Rhodopseudomonas palustris: one gene and its partner. Each later gene encodes a partner of the first gene's protein in a complex. Links are inferred from orthologs where the notes say so. Each region holds a gene or a part of one and is shown on either strand. Other genes may lie near its edges.

What was found. The genes of interacting proteins can lie anywhere in the genome.
Region 2: the proteins of SR870_RS24045 (region 1) and SR870_RS22755 are in contact, whole or in part, in a solved structure (PDB 1A0O), measured with the Escherichia coli proteins. The link is inferred for Rhodopseudomonas palustris from one-to-one orthologs.

What each region holds. Positions count from the first base shown.
Region 1 is NZ_CP140155.1:5,281,214-5,286,493, reverse strand. Bases 713-4,064 are described here. They hold SR870_RS24045 (hybrid sensor histidine kinase/response regulator), read right to left. Parts: upstream 3,712-4,064; coding sequence 913-3,711; downstream 713-912. Other genes in these bases: chpT (histidine phosphotransferase ChpT), read right to left, coding at 3,898-4,064; SR870_RS24050 (chemotaxis protein CheW), read right to left, coding at 713-886. Outside these bases: SR870_RS24055 (response regulator), read right to left, coding at 1-350; more of SR870_RS24050, read right to left, coding at 416-712; more of chpT, read right to left, coding at 4,065-4,551; SR870_RS24035 (3'(2'),5'-bisphosphate nucleotidase CysQ), read left to right, coding at 4,684-5,280. UniProt on the Escherichia coli protein: Involved in the transmission of sensory signals from the chemoreceptors to the flagellar motors. CheA is autophosphorylated; it can transfer its phosphate group to either CheB or CheY.
Region 2 is NZ_CP140155.1:5,005,211-5,009,211, reverse strand. What follows is about bases 1,290-4,001. They hold SR870_RS22755 (response regulator), read right to left. Parts: upstream 2,988-4,001; coding sequence 2,592-2,987; downstream 1,290-2,591. Other genes in these bases: SR870_RS22750 (23S rRNA (adenine(2030)-N(6))-methyltransferase RlmJ), read left to right, coding at 3,307-4,001; SR870_RS22760 (TIGR01459 family HAD-type hydrolase), read left to right, coding at 1,515-2,369; SR870_RS22765 (EAL domain-containing protein), read left to right, coding at 1,290-1,502. Also shown: more of SR870_RS22765, read left to right, coding at 30-1,289. UniProt on the Escherichia coli protein: Involved in the transmission of sensory signals from the chemoreceptors to the flagellar motors.

The sequences.
Region 1 (5,280 bases):
TCCTGGAATTTCGCCGTCACGATGTCCTTGTCGAACGGCTTCATGATGTACTCGTTGGCGCCGGCGTGCAGAGCCCGCGCGATGTGCGCGACGTCGTTCTCGGTGGTGCAGAACACCACCTTCGGGTGATCGCCGCCCGGCATCCGGCGCAGATTGCGCAGGAATTCGTAGCCGTCCATCACCGGCATGTTCCAGTCGAGCAGCACCGCGTCCGGCAGCCCCTGCTTGCAAAGCTCGAGCGCCTTTTCGCCGTCCTCAGCTTCGACGATCTCGAACTCGAGGCCTTCGAGAATGCGTCGCGCGACCTTTCGGATCACGCTCGAATCGTCGACCACCAAACATGTCTTCATTGTCTGCCTCTATCAGTCGCCGCCCGGATGGGCGGGCGATGGTTGCGGCCGAAGCCATCGCGAGGTTACGCGGCCATCCGCGCGTTCGCGATTTCGAGAACCTTGTCGACGTCGAGAACGACCATCAACTGGCCGTCGAGACGATGAACGCCGTTGGCGAAGGATGCCATCCGCGGATCGAGGTTGACCGGATTGACCTCGCGGCCCTCGTCGGGAAGCGTCAGCACCTCGCCGATCGTATCGATCAGCAGGCCGTAGGATTCGCCGCGCAGATCGACGCCCATCGCCATCGGCGGCTTGCCGTCGTCGATCCGCGGCAGGCCGAGACGGGTGCGCATGTCGATCGCGGTGACGATGCGGCCGCGGAGATTGAGCACGCCGGCGACGTCGTCGGGCGCCAGCGGCACCCGCGTCAGCCGTTCCGGCATGAACACGTCCTGGACCCGCGAGATCGGCAGCCCGAAAAGCTGTCCGCCGATCATCGCCGTGGCGAATTGGGTGGTGTTGCCGCTGATGGCATCGACCTGCCGGTTCATGCTGTGGTGTCCTTCCTGGATATCCATCACGCCGCCTGCTGCTGCAAAGCCTCGACCGGCTCGATGCTCGCGGTCTGCTCCTTCAGCGCCGCGATCAGGCCCGGGCGATCGAATTTGGCGACGTAGTCGGTGAGGCCGGCCTGACGTCCGCGCTCGATCGCCGCCGGCGACACCAGCGACGACAACGCGATCACCGGGGTCGGGGCCAGCTTGGTATCGGCGCGGATCGCCTCGGCGAACTCGAAGCCGTTCATTTCCGGCATCTCGATGTCGGTCAGGATCACGTCGAAATTGGCGCCGCTACGCAGCACCGACAGCCCTTCGACCGCCGAGGTCGCCAGCCGAACCTTGTAGCCGGCCGCCTTCAGCACCGGACCGAGCATGTTGCGGAAGAACGCGGAGTCGTCGACCAGCAGCACGGAGCGGCTGGCGATCGACTGCTTCATCTCCTTGCGGGAGAGCCAGTCGGAGAACGCCATCGGCAGGAAGTGGGCGACATCGATGACTTCCGTCGCCAGCCCCTTGATCACGGCCGAGCCGAGAATGCCCTCGCGGCTGGAGCCGACCTGGATCTGCAGATGCTCCTCGACGATGTCGACGATCTCGTCGACCACGAGACCCATGCTGCGATCGTCGTCGGCGAACACCAGGATCGGCTGCACGCCCGTGCTCGCGACCTCGACGCCCTCCATCAGCACCAGCGGCATCAGTTGGTCGCGGTACTGCACCATGTAGCGGCCGTTCGAGGATTCGATCTTGTCGGCGGCAATCTCTTCGAGACGCGTGACCAGCGACAGCGGCACCGCCTTCGGCTGCGGAGAGCCGGAGCGGAACACCAGCAGCGAGGTGAGCTGCTCGGTCGAGGCCGCGCGCGTCGCCGCGCTCTGCTCCGCCAGATCGTGCTGTGCCGACACCGAGGTGCCGAGCGCCTGCGCGATTCCGTTCGGATCGACGATCATGATCACCGCGCCGTCGCCCAGGATGGTGTTGCCGGAGAACATGCCGATGTGGCGCAGCTTGGTCGACATCGGCTTGACGACGATTTCCTCGGTGTGGAACACGCCGTCGACGACGATGCCGAAGGTCTGGCTGCCGACCTGCGTCACCACGATGAAGCCGTTCTCGGGTTCGGTCGAGGCGGTGCCGTCGTCGATGTGCAGCAGTTTCTTCAGGTGCATCAGCGGCAGCAGCTTGTCGCGCAGCCGCAGCACCGGGGTGTCCTTGATGCGCTCGATGCGGTGCTCGGAATTGGCCCGCGCGCGCACCAGCTCGACCACCGCGAGCTGCGGGATCGCGAAGCGGTCGCCGCCGGCCTCGACGATCAGCGCCGAGACGATCGCCAGCGTCAGCGGAATCTTGATGGTGACGCTGGAGCCCTCGCCGGCCACCGACTTGATCTCGATGGTGCCGCCGATCTGATCGATGTTGGTGCGCACCACGTCCATGCCGACGCCGCGGCCGGACACGCTGGTGATCGCGGCGGCCGTCGAGAAGCCGGGCGCGAAGATGAATTTGTGAATCTGCGCCTCGGTCATCTTCTCGACTTCGGCTTCGGTGACCAGGCCGTTGGCGAGCGCCTTGGCCTTGATCCGCTCGGTGTCGAGCCCGCGGCCGTTGTCGGCGATGCAGATCACGATGTGGCCGCCTTCGTGATAGGCGGACAGACGGATGGTGCCCTGCTCGGGCTTGCCGTTGCGGACGCGGTCCTCGGGGCGCTCCAGGCCGTGGTCGGCGGAGTTGCGCACCATGTGGGTGAGCGGATCCTTGATCAGGTCGAGCACCTGGCGGTCGAGCTCGGTGTCGGCACCGTGCATCTCGAGTTCGATCTGCTTGCCGAGTTCGGCAGCGAGGTCGCGCACGATACGCGGCAGCTTCTGCCAGGCGTTGCCGATCGGCTGCATCCGGGTCTTCATCACGCCGTCCTGCAGCTCGGCAGTGACGGTGGAGAGCCGCTGCAGCGGCACCTTGAACTCGGTGTCCTCGTGGCGGCGGCTGATCTCGAGCAACTGGTTTCGGGTCAGCACCAGCTCGGACACCATGGTCATCAGGTGTTCGAGCGTGTCGACGTTGACCCGGATCGACTGGTTGGCGATCCGGTCACCCTCCGCGGGCGCCTCCTGATCGGCGTTCTTCTTCGGGGCCTTTGCGGCGGGCTTCGGCGCCGGCTTGGCGGCCTCGACGACCGGCGCGGCGGGGGCAGGCGTCTCGGCTTCGCTTGCGACCGGCGCCAGCGGCGGCGACGCGATCTCGATCGCGGTTTCCCGGAAAGCGCGCTCCAGCTCGTCGAGCGACACTTCGCCCGGGCGCAACGGGCGCTCCAGCGTCTGCGGCACCAGCGAACCTTCCGCCACCACCGGCTCGACCACAGCCGGCTCGGCCGGTGCGGCTTCCTCCGGTGCGGCTTCGGCGACCGGCGCAGCGCCGCCCAGCTCGGCGGCGATCTCCTCCGGCGTGCGCATCGACAATCGTTCGAGCTCGCCGATCAGGTCGCCGTCTTCGCCCTCGGGCTCGGCCTCGGTGGCTTCCAGCCCGCCGAGAATGTCCTTGATGCGGTCGATCGTGGTCAGGATCAGCGTCACGGCCTCACCGGTTACCGGCATGCCGTCGCGGAATTTGCCCATCAACGTTTCGGCCGCATGCGCCAGCGCTTCCAGTCGCGGCAGGCCAAGGAACCCGCAGGTGCCCTTGATGGTGTGAACGAGCCTGAAGATGTTATCCAGTATCTTCGCGTTGTTCGGCTCCTGCTCGAAGCGGACCAGTTGATTGTCAACCGTATCCAGGCTTTCGAAGGTTTCCGTCAAAAACTCACGGAGAAGATCGTCCATGTGCGCTGGCCTCTTTGCGCGGCGCACGGCAGCAGCCGTGACCGAAGTGATGCGGCCACTGTCTGCGGAAAGCGTTTAATATTGGTTGCGTATTCCAGTCCGGTGAGTCTGATTAAATCAATAGTCGAACCCGTACGACTACTAGGCGGGCCGTCGCAACCCCGCCTTTACCATCGACGCCCGCGCTCAGATGGCGCCGACGACCATGGTCTCACCCTCTGGCGCAAGCGTCACGTCGAGCCCGCAGGACTGGGCCAGAAGGCGCGTGTAGTACGGCTGCACGCCGTGCGACTCGACCGGACCGGCGTGACTGCCGCTGAGCATTTCGACGATGTTCTGCGGCATCCGCGCGTTGAGGCCCGCAGCCACCACGCGAAACGAGAGATGCTCGCCCTCGCCGACCGGCTCGACCGTCAGAGTACCGCCGCGCGGAATCGTCTGCTGCGCGATGATCAGCATGTTGAGCAGGAGCTTCACGCGGTTCTTCGCCAGCAGCACCCGCGGCAGATTCCAGGCGAGCTTGGTCTTCTCGTCCTCGAGATGGCCGCGGGCCATGTTCTGGGCGTCGCCGAGGTCGATCTGGGCGCCGGCGGAGCCGGCGGCGCCGAACGCCAGCCGGCAGAACTGCAGCCGCGCGGACGCGGTCCGGGCGCTCTTGCGGATCAGATCGAGGGCAAAATCGCGATCTTCCTGCTTGGAACTGTCGTCCAGCACTTCGAGACCATTGACGATCGCCCCGACCGGGCTGATGAGATCATGACAGACCCGCGAACACAGCAGCGCCGCCAGTTCGAGCGCGTCCGGAGCGGGGGCCTGGACGGAAGGGGGATTGCCGGACATCTGTCTGCTCCTCGGAAATCGCGCGGCTCGTTCAAGACGAATCAGCCATGCTGAATGGCTTGATACACTGCGGCCGGTTGCGCTGCCAACAGAGGGACCGGGACAACCGGCCAGACGGAGGAAGACAGGTTGATGGGTAAGGGCCAGGCGTTCGGTACGGGACCTTTGATTTCGCATAACGACGCCATCGCTTTGATGCAGCCATTGACCGAGCTGGTGCTGCGCGCCGGAGCCGCGATTCTGGCCACCGACCGTTCCGACCCGGTCGAGCACAAGCCGGACGGCTCGCCGGTGACCACCGCCGACCTCGCCGCCGACCGGATCATCGCCGAAGGGCTGAAGCAGATCGCGCCCGACGTGCCGGCGCTGTCGGAAGAGCGCTGCGGCCTCGGCCGGCCGAGCTCGGGGAGCTTCTTCCTGGTCGACCCGCTCGACGGCACCAAGGAATACGTCGCCGGGCGCGACGAATTCACCGTCAATCTGGCGCTGGTGACCGACGGCAAGCCGCTGCTCGGCATCGTCGGCGCGCCGGCGCTCGGGCTGGTGTGGCGCGGCCTGGTCGGCCACGGCGCCGAGCGGCTTGCGATCGCCGCCGACGGCTCGGGCTACGCTGCGACGCCGATCCACACGCGGCCGATGCCTGCCGATGGCGCGCCGTGGATCGTGGCGATCAGCCGGCTGCATCTCGACGAACGCACGTTGGCTTTCATCGCCGACCGGCCGGGCGGC
Region 2 (4,001 bases), 280 kb from region 1 along the record:
GGCGGGATCGGCAGGGAAACCGGCGCTGGATGATCCGAATCTCGACCATTTTCATCGCCATCTGCATGGTGCTGATCTCCGTATCGCTGGGTACGGTGGTGTATTCGCTCGCCGGCTTCAGCGCGGTCGAGTCCGCGATCGTCGCGCTGGCGACGCTGACCCTGTTCATTCTCTACAGCGCCGTGTCGATCCGGCTGCGCGACCGTTCCGACGCCGGTCACCAGATCGCCGATCTGTCGCGCGGCACCGCAGACCTCGCCCGCCAGATCGCCGAATTCGGCCGCCGGCTCGCCGCGGTCGAAGGCAGGGTGCTGGCCGCCAATGCGGCCAGCCAGGACCGCACCCAGGTCGCCATGAGCGAGATCGGCGAACTCGGGCTGCTGGTGAAACAGCTCGCCGCCTCGGTCGCCACCCACGAGGAGATGCTGACTTCGGCCGCGACGGGCGCCGCCCCGCGTCGGCCGCCGACGCTCGATCCTGAAGCCAAGGTCGAGGATCAGCAGATGGCGCAGCCTGCCGCAGCGCCCCTGATCCTGACCGAGCTGGTCTCCGCCCCGGTCACGACGCCGCCGGCGGCGCCGAAGCCGGCGCGCGACCCGGCGCAGGTTCTGGTCGCGGTGAAGACCGCGATCGAGACCGGACGGCTCGACATCTACCTGCAGCCGCTGGTGAGCCTGCCGCAGCGCAAGGTGCGGTTCTACGAGATCGTGACCCGGCTGCGCGACGGCAACGACCAGATCCTGGCCGCCGACGAATTTCTGACGGTCGCCGAGACCGCCGGCCTGATGGGCCGAATCGACCATGCGGTGTTTCTGCGCGCGATCCAGGTGCTGCGCCGGCTGATGGTACGCAACAAGGACGTCGGCGTGTTCGTCAACATCGCGGCCGCCACCCTGTCGGACGCCGAGATGTTCGGGCAATGCCTCGATTTCCTCGAGGCCAACAAGGCGCTGGCGCCGTCCTTCGTGCTCGAGTTCAAGCAGAGCACGCTGCGCAATCTCGGGCCGCTCGAGACCGAGCACCTCGCGGCGCTGGCGCAGCGCGGCTTCCGGTTCTCGATCGACCACGTCACCGATCTGCGGTTCGAGCCGCGCGACCTCGCCGACCGCGGCGTCCGCTTCATCAAGGTTCCGGCGGCGCTGCTGCTCGACCAGCGCGAACATCCGGCCGCCGACATCCATCCCGCCGACCTCTCCGATCTGCTCGGCCGGTTCGGCATCGACCTGATCGCCGAACGGATCGAGGGCGAGCGCGCCGTGGTCGACCTGCTTGACTACGATGTGCGGTTTGGGCAGGGGTTCTTGTTCGCGGCGCCCCGTCCGCTGCGACCCGAGACCGCCCCATCGCCTGCGCCCACCACGCCCGGCGACAAGGCCAAGCAGGACATCGCCTCTCCACATGCTGCAGGCTCCTCCCCGAAGGGCGAACCCGCCCGGATCGATCCGCCGCGCGCCGCGACCGGCCTCGCCGCGCTGGCGCGCCGTGCCGTCGGCCCGGCCTGACCGTTTTCCCTCATGACCACGCTTCGTTTCGTCGAGCACCTGCGCGAGCTGGTGGGATCCGTCGATGTCGTGCTGAGCGACATCTGGGGCGTCGTGCACAACGGCCTGGAATCATTCCCCGAGGCCTGCGAGGCGCTGCGCAACGCCCGCGCCGACGGCCGCACCGTGGTGCTGATCACCAACGCGCCGCGACCGGCGGATTCGGTGCAGCGCCAGCTCCGCAAGCTGGACGTGCCCGACGATTGCTACGACGCCATCGTCTCGTCCGGCGACCTCACCCGAACTTACGTCGCCGAGCATCCCGGCCAGTCGGTGTTCTGGCTCGGCCCGGATCGCGACAATTCGATCTATCGCGGCCTCGACGCCAGGCTGACGCCGCTGGAGGCCGCCGACTACATCATCTGCACCGGCCCGTTCGACGACGAGACCGAATCGGCCGAGGACTATCGCGCCATGATGGGCGAGGCGCTGGCGCGCAAGCTGACGCTGGTCTGCGCCAATCCCGACATCGTGGTCGAGCGCGGCGACCGGCTGATCTACTGCGCCGGCGCGATCGCCGAACTGTATCGCGAACTCGGCGGCGACGTGATCTTCTACGGCAAGCCGCACCGGCCGATCTACGACCGCGCGATGGCGCTCGCACGCGGGCTCCGCAATGCGGAGACGCCGCTGCCGCGCGTGCTGGCGATCGGCGATTCGGTGCGAACCGACCTCGCCGGCGCGCAAAGCTACGGCATCGATCTGTTGTTCGTCACCCGCGGCATCCATTCCGACGCCTTCGAGGGCATCGACCGGCTCGATACTGCGGCGGTGACCGAGCTGTTCGGCCACCCGCCGGCCGCGCTGACGCGGGAATTGCGGTGGTGAGCACGCAGCGCTGAATTTGGCACGTCATTCCGGGGCGCTCGCACCAGCGAGCGAACCCGGAATCCCGAGGTTGTTGCACGTGCGCGCGGATGAACATCTCGAGATTCCGGGTTCGCGCTGCGCGCGCCCCGGAATGACGGCGTTGAGAGCGGCCGCGCCCCAAACAAAAACGCGCCCCTTTCGGAGCGCGCTTTCGAAATCCGCAGGATGAGACGAAGCGCTTTACGCCGCGACGTGATCCGGGAACACCGCGTCGATCTTGGTCTTCAGCGTCGCCGCGTTGAACGGCTTGACGATGTAGTTGTTCACGCCCGCCCGCTTGGCGGCGATCACGTTCTCGGTCTTGGATTCCGCCGTGATCATGATGAACGGCGTCTGCGACAGATTGGGGTCGGCGCGGACCTCCTTGAGCAGGTCGTAGCCGGTCATCGGCTCCATGTTCCAGTCCGAGATCACCAGACCGTACTTCTTGGTCCGCATCTTCTCGAGCGCCGCCGAGCCGTCGCTGGCGTCGTCGATATGCTCGAAGCCGAGCTGCTTCAGAAGATTACGAATGATCCGGATCATGGTGCTGTAGTCGTCCACCACCAGGACCGACATCGACAAATCAACCGCCATCTTCAACTCCCAGGGGCACCGCAACGGTGCGCCGAAACGCCCCAACGGTGGGCTAAATTGTGGTTCTCAGGAGGACCCGACGTTCGAACTGCCCGGCCTCATCCGGGAACAAGAACTAGCACCGCTGATTAAACAGCCCGTTAACCGGGGCCCGTCGCCGCATCCCGGTCGCTGCGGCGGAAACCATTGCAGGACGCTGGCTTTCTGCATATTTCGCGCGGCCTCCCCGGTCCCCCGTAGTCTTACGGGCGCAGGCGTGGCCGGCGCCGCGCCCCGAACACCCATGGCGGCCTGGGGAGCCGACTGCTAGGGAATGCCGATGAATTATCGCCACGCCTTCCACGCCGGCAATTTCGCCGACGTCATCAAGCACATCGTCCTGGCCCGGATCCTGACCTATCTGCAGGAGAAACCGGCGCCGTTTCGGGTGATCGACAGCCATGCCGGCGCCGGGCTCTACGACCTCACCGGGGACGAAGCCCGCCGCGGCGGCGAATGGGTCACCGGCATCGCCCGGGTGATGCAGGCGCGGTTCACCGACGAGGCCGGCGGCCTGATCAAGCCGTATCTCGACATCGTCCGCGCCTTCAACCCGCAGCGCGACCTGACCGCCTATCCCGGATCGCCCCTGATCGCCCGCGCCCTGCTGCGGCCGCAGGACAGCATGGTCGCCAGCGAGCTCGATCCGGTGGCGCGCAAACAACTGATCAATGCGCTGCGCCGCGACACCCAGGCGCGCGTGGTCGATCTCGACGGCTGGCAGGCGCTGACGGCGTTCGTGCCGCCGAAAGAGCGCCGTGGTCTGGTGCTGATCGATCCGTCTTTCGAAAAGAAGGACGAATTCGAGCGATTGGCGGAGGGTTTCAGCACCGCTTACGGGAAATGGCCGACCGGGATATATCAGTTGTGGTATCCGGTGAAGAACCGGCGCGCGACCGACGCTCTGGCCGACCGCGTCGCAACCCTCGCTGCCACCGGCGGCGACGGCAAATGTCTGCGGCTCGAATTCAGCGT